DNA from 3 places in the Pseudarthrobacter sp. NS4 genome. Region 1 is predicted to be linked to each of the others. Evidence: riboswitches for the same ligand, from Rfam matches in the RefSeq annotation. Region 1 holds a riboswitch; each other region holds the start of a gene.

Region 1 (4,615 bases):
ACATTCAGGTCACGGCTGGTCACGACGATTTGAGAGATGACCATCATTTGACTAAAGCCACCCTGTGGGATCGACAACTTCGCCGTTGATCTGGACCTCGAAATGGAGGTGGCAGCCGGTAGAGGCTCCGGTGGTGCCGCTGAGCGCCAGGACGTCGCCGCGCGAGACCGTCTGGCCTTCCTTGACGCTGAACGATGACAGGTGGTTGTAGGTGGTCTCCAGGCCGTTGCCGTGGTCCACAACGACGCGGTTTCCGCCGCCGTACTGATGCCAGCCAACGAACGTCACGGTGCCGGTGGCAGCAGCGAGGACGGACGTGCCGCACTGGGCCACGTAATCCTGCCCGCGGTGGAAGTCACCGGAGCCGCCGGTGATGGGGCTGATGCGGTAGCCGAACGGCGATGCCGTGGAAAGGGTGGCCAGCGGGGCGCCAAGGCTTCCAGCGGAAGCGGCACGGGAGACCGCACCGGCTGATTGCGCGCTCAGGAGTTGTTTGAGTTTACCGTCCGGGTCAGCCTGCGTGACAACGGCTGACCGGCTGAAGTCAATCTGCGCTCCCGGCTCGGCAGAGATGGCCGGCTGCGGGGTGGCGGCGAAGGCAGCGACGGGTGTGGCACCGGTGTCGGTGGCCATGACCGGACTGGTGGCCGGAACAGTCACGGTCAGCACCAGGCCTGTGGCCGCAAGCGCGATCCCGGCTTTTTGCCCGATGCCGCTGGCCGAGGCAAACTCGGTGATCTGCCGGAAGGGACCCCGACGGCGGCGCGCATCACGGTGGAGGTCGCGGGGGCGCTCCGTGTTGATGACTTCGACGACACGCGGCGTCGATGAGGGGCCCGCCGCACGGCGGCGCCCCTTGGAGGTCTGCATGGACAAGAAGGATTCCTCTCTTGAAAGCCTGCGAAGTTAGCTGTCGGATTCGGGTCAGAGAGTTCAAAGACCCGGTCCGCCGTAAGCAAGCTTCGGCACAGAGATATCCCCGGAAGGTTCCTTCACTGGAAGAGGCTTGCTGCTGACGGACTTCACCCCAAGGCAGTCCCCCGCTGCCGCTTGTGGTTCCCCCGCCTCTGCCAGTTATGACTCGTGCTCCTGATCCGCTGGCAGAGCTCGGCTCCAGATCAGGTAACGCTTTAGTATCAACGCTCGGATCAACTATAGAGGGTTAACCCTCAAAGTAACAATTCCGTTATCATTGCGTAAGTCCGCTTGATGGAGTAGCCCGCGCCCGGGATGGTCCTCTACCGGACCGTGACGAAAACGTGCGCGGCCACTTCCGGCGGAAGTTCCAGGGCGCCTTCAATGCCGGCCACCCGCACGGAAATGTAATCCCCTACCCGCTCCAGCGATACCGCCGCCCCGGGACGGATGCCCCCCTCGTAGAGCTGAACCAGCAGTTCGGGCTCCACCTGGATGGGTTCGGCAAGCCGGCTGACGGTCACCACCGAAGCAGGACCGTAGGACTTCATCGCTTCAAGGAGGCTGACGGCGCCGTCTGACGCGGCAAGCCCCGGCTGGCCCCCGAGGGCGGCGAGGCCCGGGATAGGGTTGCCGTAGGGCGACTGGGTGGGGTGATCGAGCAGCTCGTAGATGCGCCGCTCCACCCGCTCGCTCATGACGTGTTCCCACCGGCAGGCTTCATCGTGGACGTAAGCCCAGTCCAGGCCGATGACATCCGCCAGGAGCCGCTCGGCCAGCCGGTGCTTGCGCATGACCTCCGTAGCCCGCTTGCGGCCGCTTTCGGTGAGCTCGAGGTGCCGGTCGCCGGACACCACCACCAGGCCGTCGCGCTCCATCCGGCCAATGGTCTGGGAAACCGTGGGCCCCGAGTGGCGCAGCCGTTCTGCAATACGGGCCCGGAGGGCAACAATGTTTTCTTCCTCAAGCTCCAAAATGGTGCGAAGGTACATTTCCGTAGTGTCGATCAGATCCGTCATCCAGCTCAGCTCCTCGAGCGCAGTACCTTGCGTTGTCCCACCGTATCGCCTTTCACTGCGACGTAGTCCGTTGGCAAGCTTAGCCTATTTTGACTTAGTCCGAATAGTTGGCGGGCGCCGGCAAGACGTCTCAATGGCTGGACTATGACGGTCCCGGTTCCCGCCGAAACAGCTGTTCAGGCAGAATGGGAAGGCCTGAGTCGCAGTCATTGCCGACTGCCCGCCGGCAACCATTCACCCGCCCGGACCAAAGTCACATCACGCCGAAATTGGAGCACCTGTGAGCGAACCCAGCATCACTATTCCCGCCGACCTCCTGCCTCAGGACGGGCGGTTCGGCGCCGGACCTTCCAAGGTCAGGCAGGAACAGATTGATGCGCTGTCCGCCGCATCAAAGAACATCCTGGGCACGTCCCACCGGCAGGCCCCGGTCAAGAACCTCGTTGGCTCGGTCCGCGACGGCCTGAGCCAGTTCTTCCGCGCACCGGAAGGTTACGAAGTTGTCCTGGGCGTGGGCGGCTCCACGGCGTTCTGGGATGTTGCCAGCTTCGGACTGGTGGAGAAAAAAGCCCAGCACCTGTCCTTTGGCGAGTTCGGATCCAAGTTCGCGGCGGCAACAAACAAAGCCCCCTTCCTGGAAGCGTCCTCGATCCTCAAGTCCGAGCCGGGCACCCGTCCCGCGGCACAGGCCGAACCAGGCGTGGACGTCTACGCCTGGCCGCAAAACGAAACGTCCACCGGTGTTTCCGCTCCCGTGCAGCGGGTTGCGGGAGCCGATGAGGGCGCACTGGTGCTGGTGGATGCCACCTCGGCTGCGGGCGGCCTGGACGTCGATGTAGCCCAAAGCGACGTCTACTACTTCGCACCGCAGAAAAACTTTGCGTCCGACGGCGGGCTCTGGCTGGGCCTGTTCTCCCCCGCCGCCGTGGAACGTGCCGCCCGGATCAAGGCCGGCGGCCGCTGGATCCCGGACTTCCTGGACCTGCAGACGGCCATCGACAACTCACGGCTGAACCAGACCTACAACACCCCGTCCCTGTCCACCCTGGTGACCCTGGACGCCCAGGTGCAGTGGCTCAACTCCAACGGCGGCCTGGACTTCGCTGCAAAACGCACAGCGGATTCGGCCGGACGCATCTACTCCTGGGCCGAGGGCTCGGAGTATGCAACCCCGTTCGTCACCAATCCTGATGAACGTTCGAACGTCATTGCCACCATCGACTTCGACGAGTCGGTTGACGCCGCCCAGGTGGCCAAGGTCCTGCGCGCCAACGGGATCGTGGACACCGAACCGTACCGGAAGCTGGGCCGCAACCAGCTGCGCATCGCAACCTTCGTTGCCATCGAGCCCGACGACGTTTCCGCCTTGCTGGCCAGCATCGACTACGTGGTGGGCGAACTGCGCAAGTAGCCCGCCAGGGGCGCTCCCTTAACGTCCGACGGCGCCGCCCGGGTCCTGCCCGGTCGGCGCCGTTTGCGTGTCCCCGTCGGCTGGGAGGCGCAGGCAACTAGTCCGTGCCGGCGTCGTCCCCCGGGTGCTGCTCAATGAAATCATTGTCCGCGGCATCAGAGCCCGTGGCGTCGAACTCCGGGATCTCCGGGTCCTGCCCGGCAGGCCCGGTCCCTGTCATATCCCCATCCGGCGCCGGTTCGCCGGTTTCCGGCGACGCCTTGCCCTGTTCCGGGGTGTCCTTTTCCTGTTGCTGCGCGTCCTCGGGACGGACGCGTTCCGCCCATGGAACCCATTCGGGGGCAAGAATGGAATCTTCGGACGGCAGCAGCCCCAGCTCGCTGACGGTGACCACCTTTGAACGGGAGTTGCGGGTGACCACCGCATACCAATGCCAGCCAGCGTAACCGGGCAGCTTCGACTCAAAAAGGTGCGTGACAAGCCGGTCGCCTTCGCTCTTGGCGGCGACGTGGCGCCCAATATCGGAGGCGGCGGTGATGCCCTCCAAGGCGGTCCGGGCCGTCTCCACGGCAGCAGCCAGGAATGCGTCCGGCTTTCCGGTCCGCCATACCGGCACACCGGCCGGGCGCTTGGAGCCGATTTTGGCAGCGGCGGCGGGGACAGGGCTTTCGGCATCCGCCGGCGTCGGGCCCGCCTGGCCCTGCTCCGGCGCCGCCGGCTGTTCAGCTTGCGGACTCATCGGTGCTAAACGTCCAGCTCGTCGGCAACCTTACGCAGGGCAGCCGCGATCGCCTTGCCCTTGTTGCCTTCCGGGTATTTGCCTTTGGACAGGGTTCCGGAAAGGTTATCCAGTACGGTCACCAGGTCCTGGACCAGCGGAGCGAGGTCCTTTGCACTGGGCCGCTTCGCCTTGGCGATGGACGGCGTCTTGTCCAGGACACGCAGGCCCAGGGCCTGCGCACCTTTCCGGCCGTCGGCCACGCCGAACTCGACGCGGGTGCCGGCCTTGAGCTCCGTTACGCCCTCGGGAAGCGACGATTTGGGCAGGAAAACCTCCTGGCCATCCTCTCCTGCGAGGAACCCGAAGCCCTTGTCCTTGTCATACCACTTGACCTTGCCGGTAGGCACGTAATCAACCTTCTTCGTTCTGCTGTCGTGAGACACGGCCAGCCGCCACCGCATCCGTATTGTTGTACGGGTTCAAGGTATGGCAGCTGCGAACCGTGTTGGTCTGTATCTTTCAAGGTTATCCTGCCCGGTGCCCTAATCC
Region 2 (4,615 bases), 1.3 Mb from region 1:
CCGCGTCAGGTCCGAATGCCGCAGCAGGCCAACCTTCGACTGGAGCAGCACCACGGCCGCGAGCCGCCGCTCGAATACGGGCTTGGCGCCCGGCTTTGGCTGGCCCCAGAGGGCGGAGGCGAGCAGGACCACGCCGTCATGGTCCAGGTCCTTGAACTTCCGGAGCGCATCGCGGACGGTTCCCCGGACCGCGCCCACCGAGGAGCCATAGGAGGCAAGGACCCCGCCCAGCCGGCTGCCGACGTCGTCCGCCCGGTACCAGGCGCCTTCGTTCTGCAGCGTACGGTCAATGAATTCGGCTGCCACGGCGACCATATCCGGGCTGCCGGTCAATGCCGGCCTGCTGAAGCGTGGTTGATGCAAAACGGTGTCCAGGGCCTGGCCTCCAAACGGCCCTCGGCGATGGGCTCGCCGCAAACGGCGCAGGTACCGTAGGTCCCGGCGGCAATCCGGGCAAGGGCCGCTTCCACCTGGTCCAGGCCGGCTGTGCTCTGCTGCAGCAGCGCCGAAGCCTGTGAAAGTTCGAAGGCGATCGTGGAGCCCTCCGGATCATGCTCGTCGTCCACATTCGAGTCCTGGCGGGCCGCATTGGCTGAGGCGATGTCCGCGCGCAGGGCCGGTAGCAGGGCCACCTTCCGTTTCCGCTCCTCTTCGAGCAGGATCCGGAACCGTTCGATATCAGGCATGTGAAAAGCCTAGCGCGCCCTAGACTTGCTGCATGGGCCGGAAGGGTGCACCAGCAGGAAGCACTGTTTTCCGTCCGCCTCTCCGCCGGTTGCGGTTCCTTGCAGCAGCGGCAGCCCTGGCGGCGGTGCCGGCAACGTCAGCGTGTACAGCCTCCCCTGCGCCACCGGACCCAGGCGTGGCAGCCCCTTCCGGACCGGCAGCCGTGTCAGAGGCGGCAGCAACGCCAAGGCCGGAAGAGGGGCCGGTAACTGTCGAGGTTAACCAGTCGCGGGACCAGTACGGAAAGCCGGAGATCCAGCTGCAGTTCACCAATTCGTCAGGCAATCCGGTGACGGTGAGCATGGCAGAGCTTGCATCTCCCCTGTTTCAGGGGGCAATCCGCTGGGAGCCTGCCGGAGGCGGCATCGAACTGCCGCCCCGCCAGCCCAAGAGCCTGCCGGCAGCGCTTCCGGAACCCAGGTGCGGCGGCCCGGTGGGCTCCCCACCCGGGGAGGAGGCCACCGCTACCCTGCTCCTTGCGGCGCCCGGCCACTCCCAAGCCAGGCCAGTGACCGTCAACGCAGGGGACCCTTTCGGCGTGCTCCAACGCAACAACACCGAACTCTGCCTCACGGCAGCGGCGGCCGCCGTGGCAGACATCGCCCTGCGCACCCAACTTGAGGTGGCGCAGGACTCCCGCACCGCCGTCGTCCGGCTTGTGGTAACACCCCGGCCAGCAGCGGACGGGAACAGGCCAGGTGAGGCAGCGGACTCCCTGACCATCAGGAGCGTGGACGGCACTCCCCTCCTGGCCGAGGTGCCCGGGGATCCGTGGCCCACGAACATCACCGTCAAGCCGGGCGATGGGTCAGCTCAATGGCCGCTCCGCATCCGCCCGGCACGGTGCGATCCGCATGCCATTGCGGAGGACAAGGTGGGAACCTTGCTGCCTCTCCACATCGTCGTCGGCCCCTTGGACGGCCGGGTGAAGATCGCCGCCGATCCCTTGTTGCGTGCGGAACTTTATGACTTTGTTACGTCCGCCTGCGCCGCGGGGTAAGAGGCCGTATCAGCCGAGGTCAGCGGCGTATGGTCACGGACTATCAAGACGATTGCTTTATCCGATAGAAGGACCTCGCATGTTATCCAAATGTGACAATAGGCGTCCGGGCGGGATAAGGTCTTCACGTGTCCCTCCCAAGCGGGACATTCCCCTCAGCATGCCGAGCCCTGCCGCTGAACCGGGATTCAATCGTTTCCAGTTGGCAGGGACGGGGGAACCAAGTTTCCGCGGCTTCACTGAAGTCTTGGGGTTAAGTCGATAGCGCCTCCTTTCGTTATGGGGTTGCTTTCGGCCGGGTATCTCCAACCCGAACCCGACAGCTCACCCCGCAGGCATGGGAGAGGCGATCAACCGTGTCAAAAAATTCCACCACCGCCCGTCACCGTGCGACTCCGGCCCGCTCAATCGTGCTTCAGGGACTGGCTGTTTCGGCCAAGTCCCAGGCCCGGACGATCGGCCGCCCGGCCCTCGCAGTTGCCGCCGCATCCGGCATTGCGTTCGGCGTCGGAGCTCCGGCCCACGCTGGCGTGACCGGCCCGGACACCAACGAGACCACTAACGTCCAGGCACACTCGGCACCCGCCGCAGCAGTTGCAGCCCCCGCAGCAGCAGCCAACGTCCACACCGTCGTTTCCGGTGACACCCTGGGCGCCATCTCGGCAGCTCACGGCGTCAGCCTGAACGACGTCCTGGCCGCCAACGGACTGGGTGTCTCCACGATCATCTACCCGGGCGACCAGATCAGCATCCCGGGCGCCGGATACGCTGCACCCGCAGCCGCCCCGGCCGCAGCTGCTCCGGCTCCCGTCCAGGCCGCAGCCGCTCCTGCGAACACCGGAATGAACATCTCATACGCCTCCACCGCAGCTGCCCCGGCCCCGGCCCCTGCCCCGGCTCCCGCTCCCGCAGCAACCGGCACGGGCACCGGCGCCGCCATCCTGGCGAACGCCTATGGCCAGCTCGGCGTCAGCCAGGACTGCACCGCAATGGTGGAGAAGGCTCTCCGCAACGTGGGCAAGTCCGTTGGAGACCTGGCCCCGGGCCAGTTCTACCAGTACGGCTCCGTGGTGGGCACCCCGGCCCCCGGTGACCTGGTAATCACCGCCGGCCACGTGGGCGTCTACGCCGGCGACGGCCAGGTAGTCAGCGGTGGCGTTGACGGATTCAAGACCGAGGTTCACTCCATCAGCTGGCTCGGTGGCGCTTCCTTCGTCCGCGTAGCGTAGGCACCGCTCGCACAGCAAAGCAACGCAGACATAAGGGCGGCAGCCGGGTAGTCCCGGCTGCCGCCCTTATTGGTTCCCGGCCTGCTGCGCCTGCAACCTCCTGCTCGCAGGCCTGCCGGCTAGGTGCCGCAGAACGTCATGTAGGTTCCGAAATCTTCCGGTGCGCCTTCCGCATACCGTTCGAGTCCGGGACGCTCGCTGTAAGGAGCGCTGACGGCTTCAAGCAGCCGGGTCACCGGGTCCAGGTCGCCCCCTGTGGCGGCCGCGAGTGCTTCCTCCACCAGGTGGTTGCGCGGGATGTACACCGGGTTGACCCTGTCCATCAGGTCCGGATCCGGGTTCGTTGCCAGCCAGCGCCCGGCCCAGGCATCGAATGCTGCGAGGTCCAGCACCATGCCGCGGGCGGGCCGGACGTTTCCACGGGCGGCGCCGCCGAGGTTCCGGAAAAACTGCGTGTAGTCAACGGGTCCGTCCTTCAGCAGCGCAATGACGCCGTCCACCAGTTCCGATGTGGTTTCGTCCTCCGGGCTTCCGGCCGGGCTTTCCGGCAGGCCCAGCTTGGTTTTCATTCCGCTGAACCATGCATTGCTGTATTGCTTCCGGAATTCCCCCAGTGCTTCCACTGCCGGGGCAACGGCCTGCTCCTGGTCCTCGTGGATGAGCGGCAGCATCGCTTCAGCAAGGCGGGCAAGGTTCCACTCGGCCACTACCGGCTGGTTGGCGTAGGCATACCGTCCGCCCACGTCAATGGAGCTGTAGACGGCGGCTGGATTAAAGGCGTCCATAAAGGCGCACGGGCCGTAGTCGATGGTTTCGCCGGAGATGGTCACATTGTCCGTGTTCATCACACCGTGAACAAAGCCCACCAGCATCCACTGCGCCACCAGCGAGGCCTGGGCGGACACCACCGAACTGAACAGCGCCAGGTACGGATTCTCAGCTTCTGCCGCAGCAGGGTGGTGCCGGGCGATGGCGTGATCCGCCAGCCGGCGCAGAAGGTCGATGTTGTCCGTTGCCCGCGCATATTGGAAACTGCCCACGCGCAAGTGGCTGCTGGCAACGCGGGCCAGGACGGCGCCGGGCAGCATCTCGTCCCGGCGCACGGGCCGCCCTGTGGCCACCACCGCCAGGGACCGCGTGGTGGGAATGCCCAGCGCGTGCATCGCCTCGCTCACCACGTATTCCCGGAGCATCGGCCCGACGACGGCACGTCCGTCTCCTGCCCGTGCGAAGGGTGTGCGCCCCGAGCCCTTGAGGTGGACGTCCCGCAGCCGGCCGTTGGCGTCAGCAATCTCGCCCAGAAGAAGGGCCCGTCCATCCCCGAGCAGGGGCGAGTAGCCTCCGAACTGGTGGCCGGCATAGGCCTGGGCTACGGGCGTGGCCCCCTCCGGGACATGGTTGCCCAGGAGGAGCCGAATACCCTCTGGGCTCCGCAGGTAGCCCGGGTCGAGTCCCAGCTCATGTGCGAGCGCTTCATTGAAGACCAGGAGCTTCGGTTCGGGAGCTTCCTCGGCCTGCCAGGGAACTGCCATTTCCGCCAGTTCCCTCGCGAAACGGCCGTCAAATGTAACCGTTGATTCTGCAGCGGCAGTCATGGATTAACCCTATCGTTGTCGTTGGTTCTGCGGTTGATCAGCCAGGTAATAAGCCACAGGATTAC
Region 3 (4,615 bases), 130 kb from region 1:
CAGTCATGCCCACCACGGGGACGAGCAAAGTAAACGGAACAACGGCCGACGACGGGTGGCTGGCGAGGAGCCGGTTCCAGATTCCGTAGCCCACCAGGGATGCGAACACAGCAGTGTAGAGCGCGCTGAAGACAGTGGGCGGCTGCAGGTTGCCGAGCGTCGAGAACACGTCGTCCGGGCCTTCAACGAGCAGCGAAAGCGCGGCAAGGGGCAGCGGAACCACCGCGCCTGACCACACGACCAGGCCCAGCCCGGAGGCGGCCTTGGCTTTGCGGGCGATAACATTTCCGACAGCCCAGGAGAGGGCCGCGGCCAGCACGATGAGAAGCGGCAGCAGCGGTGCCACGGCGCTGCGGCCCACTGCCACGACGGCGAGGCCGGCAACGCCCAGGACCACGCCGGCGAGTTGCCTGGTGTTCGGCCGCTCGCCCAGGAATCCGGCGGCCAGGAGGACCGTCAGCAGCACCTGCGCCTGCAGCACGAGGGACGCCAGGCCCGCCGGCATGCCCAGCGCCATGGACAGGTACAGGAGGCCGAACTGGCCCGCACTCATGAATAGCCCGACGCCGATGATCGCCTTCCAGCTGATATCCGGCTTCCTGATGAAGAAGATCCAGGGAAAGACCACCAGCAAAAAGCGCATTGCCACGAACAGGAGCGGCGGCACTTCGTGGCCTGCAGGGTGCAGTCCAACGTCGATGGCCACGAAATTCAGGCCCCACAGCACGGCAACGAGGACAGCAAGGAGGGAATCTCGAAGGTTCACGGTCCCACTGTGGCAGATGTACCGGCCCGGGACCACGACGGCGGGCACGGCAGCCCTCGCCGCTAGTGGGCGCGCGGAACCTTGAACTTGGTGATGCGTGCATCCTGTCCGTCGAGCTCGGCCCAGGACTTCTCCGTCTCCAGCACCGTCAGCGCGCTGGTGGGATAGCGGGTAGCGGCGTCCATGTAGGCGTCGTGGTCGGAATCCCGTGAGGCGAGGTGCATGGCCAGGTCCTGCACGCCCGGCAGGTGCGAGATCAGCATGAGTGTGGTCACGGTGTCCGGCACATGGTTGATGACGGTGAGCATCCGAAGGGCGGAGGCAGCGTACAGTCCGTCCTCCAGCTTGGGCGTGGGGGCCTTGTCCCCCAGCTCGGAGCAGACCCAGGTGCAGGTCTGCCGGGTCCGCAGGGCGCTGGAGCACAGGATGAAGTCGGGAACGATGTTGTGCTTGAGCAGCCAGCGCCCGGCAAGCGGCGCTTCCCGGTGCCCGCGTTCCTCCAGCGGACGCTCATGGTCAGCCACGCCGCCAGGCCAGTCAGCTTTGGCATGCCGCATGATCACAAGCCGTCGAAGATGGTGCTCACTCATGCCTAAAGCCTAGTCCGCCGCTAAAAAAGCCGCGGAGGCACGAGCTAGATCGAGTATTCCGGAGCGGCCCAGACAACAACTTCAGGGTGCTCGTAGAACCGGTAGCCCTGGCCGCGGACGGTGCGGACGGTGTTGGCGAGACGGCCAAGCTTGGAGCGGAGCCGGCGGATGTGGACGTCGATGGTGCGTTCGTTGGGCACTTCTTCGGCGTTGCGCCACAAGCCCTCAAGCAGTTCGTCGCGGCCCACGGTGCGCGTGCCGTTCTCGACCAGGTAGTTCAGGAGTTCGAACTCCTTGAACGTCAGGTTGAGTGATTCACCGTCAAGGTGGACTTCACGACGGGCAAGGTCGATGAGGACGCCGGAGGGTCGCGGTTCCTGCGGCTGCTGCGGGCGCTGCGCCTCGGTGCGCTGGCGGGAGTTCACGGTGGGGTCGCCGAAGGTGGAACGGACGACGTCGAGCGCGGAACCGGGTGTGCCGGCGGGGGCGACGGCCACGGCTGCGTAGCTCTCCGCCCCGGTCACGAGGGACTGGGCGTAGGCGCGGATTTCCTGGGCGAGCTTGGCGATGGAGGTGCCTGCTGCTGCTGCGGTTTCCTCGTCGATCCCCATGTACAGGACGAACCCGCGGGCCACGTTGTCGTTTGCTACGGGGCGTACGGCATTCGGTCCGGCTACCACGGGAGTGGGGGCCGTGACGGGCGCCGAGTCGGACGGCGGAACGGCGCGGAGCTGACCATAGGAGTTGGGGTTGTATCCCTGGGGCGCGTAGCCCTGTGCAGGGAAGGTGCTTCCGGATGAAGGAGCAAGCGACGGACGGGGTGCGAAGCCGGGACGCAGGCCCGACGGCTGGCCGGCCTTGGCGGCGTTACGGACAGAGATGTGGACGTATCCGGATGCAACTGACATGAAATGCTTACCTCAATGTGAATGGCCGCCATCGCGGCTCGAATGCTGGGTTTTCCCGCAATGCGAACTGGGGAGGGGCGCCCGACGCTGGGCTGGGGGCGAATGCCTAAGAACTTCGGAGGGTGGGAAGGTCAGGCGTGCATTCGACAACAGCGCATGTCGGCAGCAGCTGATGTGCTGGGCCAATATTCTGCGGCTGCAGGTGCTGTTGAGTTCTTGTTCACATTGGAAGTGTGCAGCGTAACAATGGCAACTTGCAAGTAACAATGGACCGGGTCGTCCGCATGGTGAGACAAAATGCTCCATTGTGGTGCAGATCACGATTCTGGATGAGGCGAAAGAATAACGTTCGTTATCTGGTGGGAGCCTCTCATCCGCCCCTTTCCTGAAACTTTATTCGACATGTGGCCTTTTTTGCTCGCCCTTATTCAACTGAGTGCTCGATGCCAAAATGCCCGCACCTACAGGAGTACGTGTCCAGCGGCGCGCGGAGTTGGAAAAGAAAAATTTCCGCAGCAGCCCCGGAAATCTGTCGTAGCCGCCGGATGAACTCCTTCCAGAACCCCGCACCGGCCTTCCACAGCACGGATGGAGTGGGACAGCAAAAGCAGTACCAGCCCGGCCGGCCCGCTTGGGATTCACAGCCAGGAACACACGAAGCCCACAGCCCGGCTCAAACGAATGATCGGAGAGTCGTCCCATGGCCAGTTCGCACTCCGTGACCAACAACCTTCCCACGCCCTCCCACCCCGGACGGCTCCCCTATCCGTGCCCTGGCGGTGGACGACGAACCCGGGCTGGGCTTATCCATTCTGCAATCATCCTGAAAGAGAGGGCGGGCGGTAACGGTGGCATCACAGCCGGGCGGGCACCCACTTGGAGATGGCCGGCACCTTCTGCTCGATCGCGGGCAAGCCGACGCGCCGTCGTCGTGATCTCCGTTACCTAAATGTGACTTAAGTGCTGCACTCCTGTACCGTCGATTGGGTGCGGTTCCCGACGGGGCGCATATCCGGATGACGCCAAACTCTGCCACTTCCCGGATTCCGGTTGACCAAAGGCAGAGGCGGGGGACCCACCGTCCCGGGCACTGACTGCCCTTGGGGTTAAGCCAGCACGTGATCTTTCCGTGTGGCCGGATGCCCTCATCCGAACCCGACAGCTAACTCCGCAGGTGTGAGAGGCGATCCACCATGTTCAAATTCCCGGTAAAACCGCGCCCGAAAAACGGGTCAACAAGCAACGAGCGCCCTGAAGGCAAGAACTTCACAATGGGACAGCGCGCGGCAGTCCTCGCAGCGTCCTGTGCGCTGCTGGTAGGAGTAGGTGCCGCAGGCCAGGCCACCGAGTCGCTGACGACAGTTGCTTCCACCGAGCAGTCCTTAACGACAGATGCGCAGATGAGCATCGAGAAGAGCGAGATCCGCTCCAACCCGGCCGAGTCACCCGCTCCCGCCGGGATCGACGTTGTGCCCCAGGCTGCCGAGCCCGCTCCGGCGCCCGAGCCCGCTCCCGCACCCGAGCCTGCTCCGGCACCCGCCCCCGAACCCGCTCCGGCCCCGGCACCCGAACCTGCTCCCGTCGTCGCGGTTAATGATCCCGCCGGTGCCCAGGCCTACGCTGCCGGCCAACTGGCTTCCTATGGCTGGGCCCCGGACCAGATGCAGTGCCTGCAGACGCTGTGGACCAAGGAGTCGGACTGGACCACCACGGCCACCAACCCCAGCAGCGGCGCCTACGGCATCGTGCAGTCCCTGCCCGCAGAAAAGATGGCGAGCGCCGGAGCCGACTACCTCACCAACTACCGCACGCAGATCAACTGGGGACTGAACTACATCCAGGAGCGCTACCAGTCCCCGTGCGGCGCCCTGAACTTCCACTACGCCAACAACTGGTACTAAAGCCGGACAGGTTCCCGGCACCAGGTTCGGACTGACCTGTTGAAGTGGCCTGTTCTGTTGCGATGGCTGCGGAGGCGGCCGGGCAGGGTTGCGGACCTCAAAGCCGGAAAGAAATAACCGGCCGGCCCGGTCCGTCCGCATCCACTTCTGCGGTGATGCTGCTGTAGTCCGCGATGTGCAGCACGCCGTCCGGGAGCGGTCCGGTGTTCGGCCCCACCGCCACGGTGCGGATCCCCGCTGCCAGCCCGGCGGCAATGCCGGCGGGGGCATCCTCAAAGACCAGCGCCTCGGCGGGCTCTGCGCCCAGGAGGGCTGCGGCCTTCAGGTAGCCCTCCGGATCCGGCTTGCCCCGGCTCACCAGTTCGGCTGTCACTGCCGTAGCCGGCATCTGGAGTCCTGCAGCGGCCATCCGGATGTCGGCCAGCACGCGGTCGGCAGAGGTGACCAGGG

What was found. Region 1 has a riboswitch for cyclic di-AMP ahead of NXY83_RS04820 (M23 family metallopeptidase). Riboswitches for the same ligand answer to the same signal wherever they lie in the genome.
Region 2: linked by a shared signal. The riboswitch ahead of NXY83_RS11090 (C40 family peptidase) and the one ahead of NXY83_RS04820 (M23 family metallopeptidase) in region 1 are both predicted to bind cyclic di-AMP.
Region 3: linked by a shared signal. The riboswitch ahead of NXY83_RS04260 (hypothetical protein) and the one ahead of NXY83_RS04820 (M23 family metallopeptidase) in region 1 are both predicted to bind cyclic di-AMP.

Annotation. Positions count from the first base shown of each region.
Region 1 is NZ_CP103288.1:1,014,461-1,019,075, reverse strand. Features, by position in the region: gene NXY83_RS04820 (M23 family metallopeptidase) at 52-870, opposite strand; cyclic di-AMP (ydaO/yuaA leader) riboswitch at 881-1,098, opposite strand; gene NXY83_RS04815 (metal-dependent transcriptional regulator) at 1,239-1,934, opposite strand; gene serC (phosphoserine transaminase) at 2,215-3,345, shown strand; gene NXY83_RS04805 (DUF3027 domain-containing protein) at 3,443-4,084, opposite strand; gene NXY83_RS04800 (cold-shock protein) at 4,090-4,473, opposite strand.
Region 2 is NZ_CP103288.1:2,353,191-2,357,805, forward strand. Features, by position in the region: gene NXY83_RS11075 (DNA alkylation repair protein) at 1-333, opposite strand, end outside; gene NXY83_RS11080 (TraR/DksA family transcriptional regulator) at 330-686, opposite strand; gene NXY83_RS11085 (hypothetical protein) at 719-1,726, shown strand; cyclic di-AMP (ydaO/yuaA leader) riboswitch at 1,891-2,079, shown strand; gene NXY83_RS11090 (C40 family peptidase) at 2,083-2,955, shown strand; gene NXY83_RS11095 (protein adenylyltransferase SelO) at 3,075-4,550, opposite strand; gene NXY83_RS11100 (APC family permease) at 4,547-4,615, opposite strand, start outside.
Region 3 is NZ_CP103288.1:881,789-886,403, reverse strand. Features, by position in the region: gene NXY83_RS04275 (EamA family transporter) at 1-766, opposite strand, end outside; gene NXY83_RS04270 (SixA phosphatase family protein) at 829-1,356, opposite strand; gene NXY83_RS04265 (winged helix-turn-helix domain-containing protein) at 1,401-2,264, opposite strand; partial or broken gene NXY83_RS20990 (DNA-binding response regulator) at 2,965-3,064, shown strand; cyclic di-AMP (ydaO/yuaA leader) riboswitch at 3,292-3,452, shown strand; gene NXY83_RS04260 (hypothetical protein) at 3,458-4,165, shown strand; gene NXY83_RS04255 (HAD-IA family hydrolase) at 4,263-4,615, opposite strand, start outside.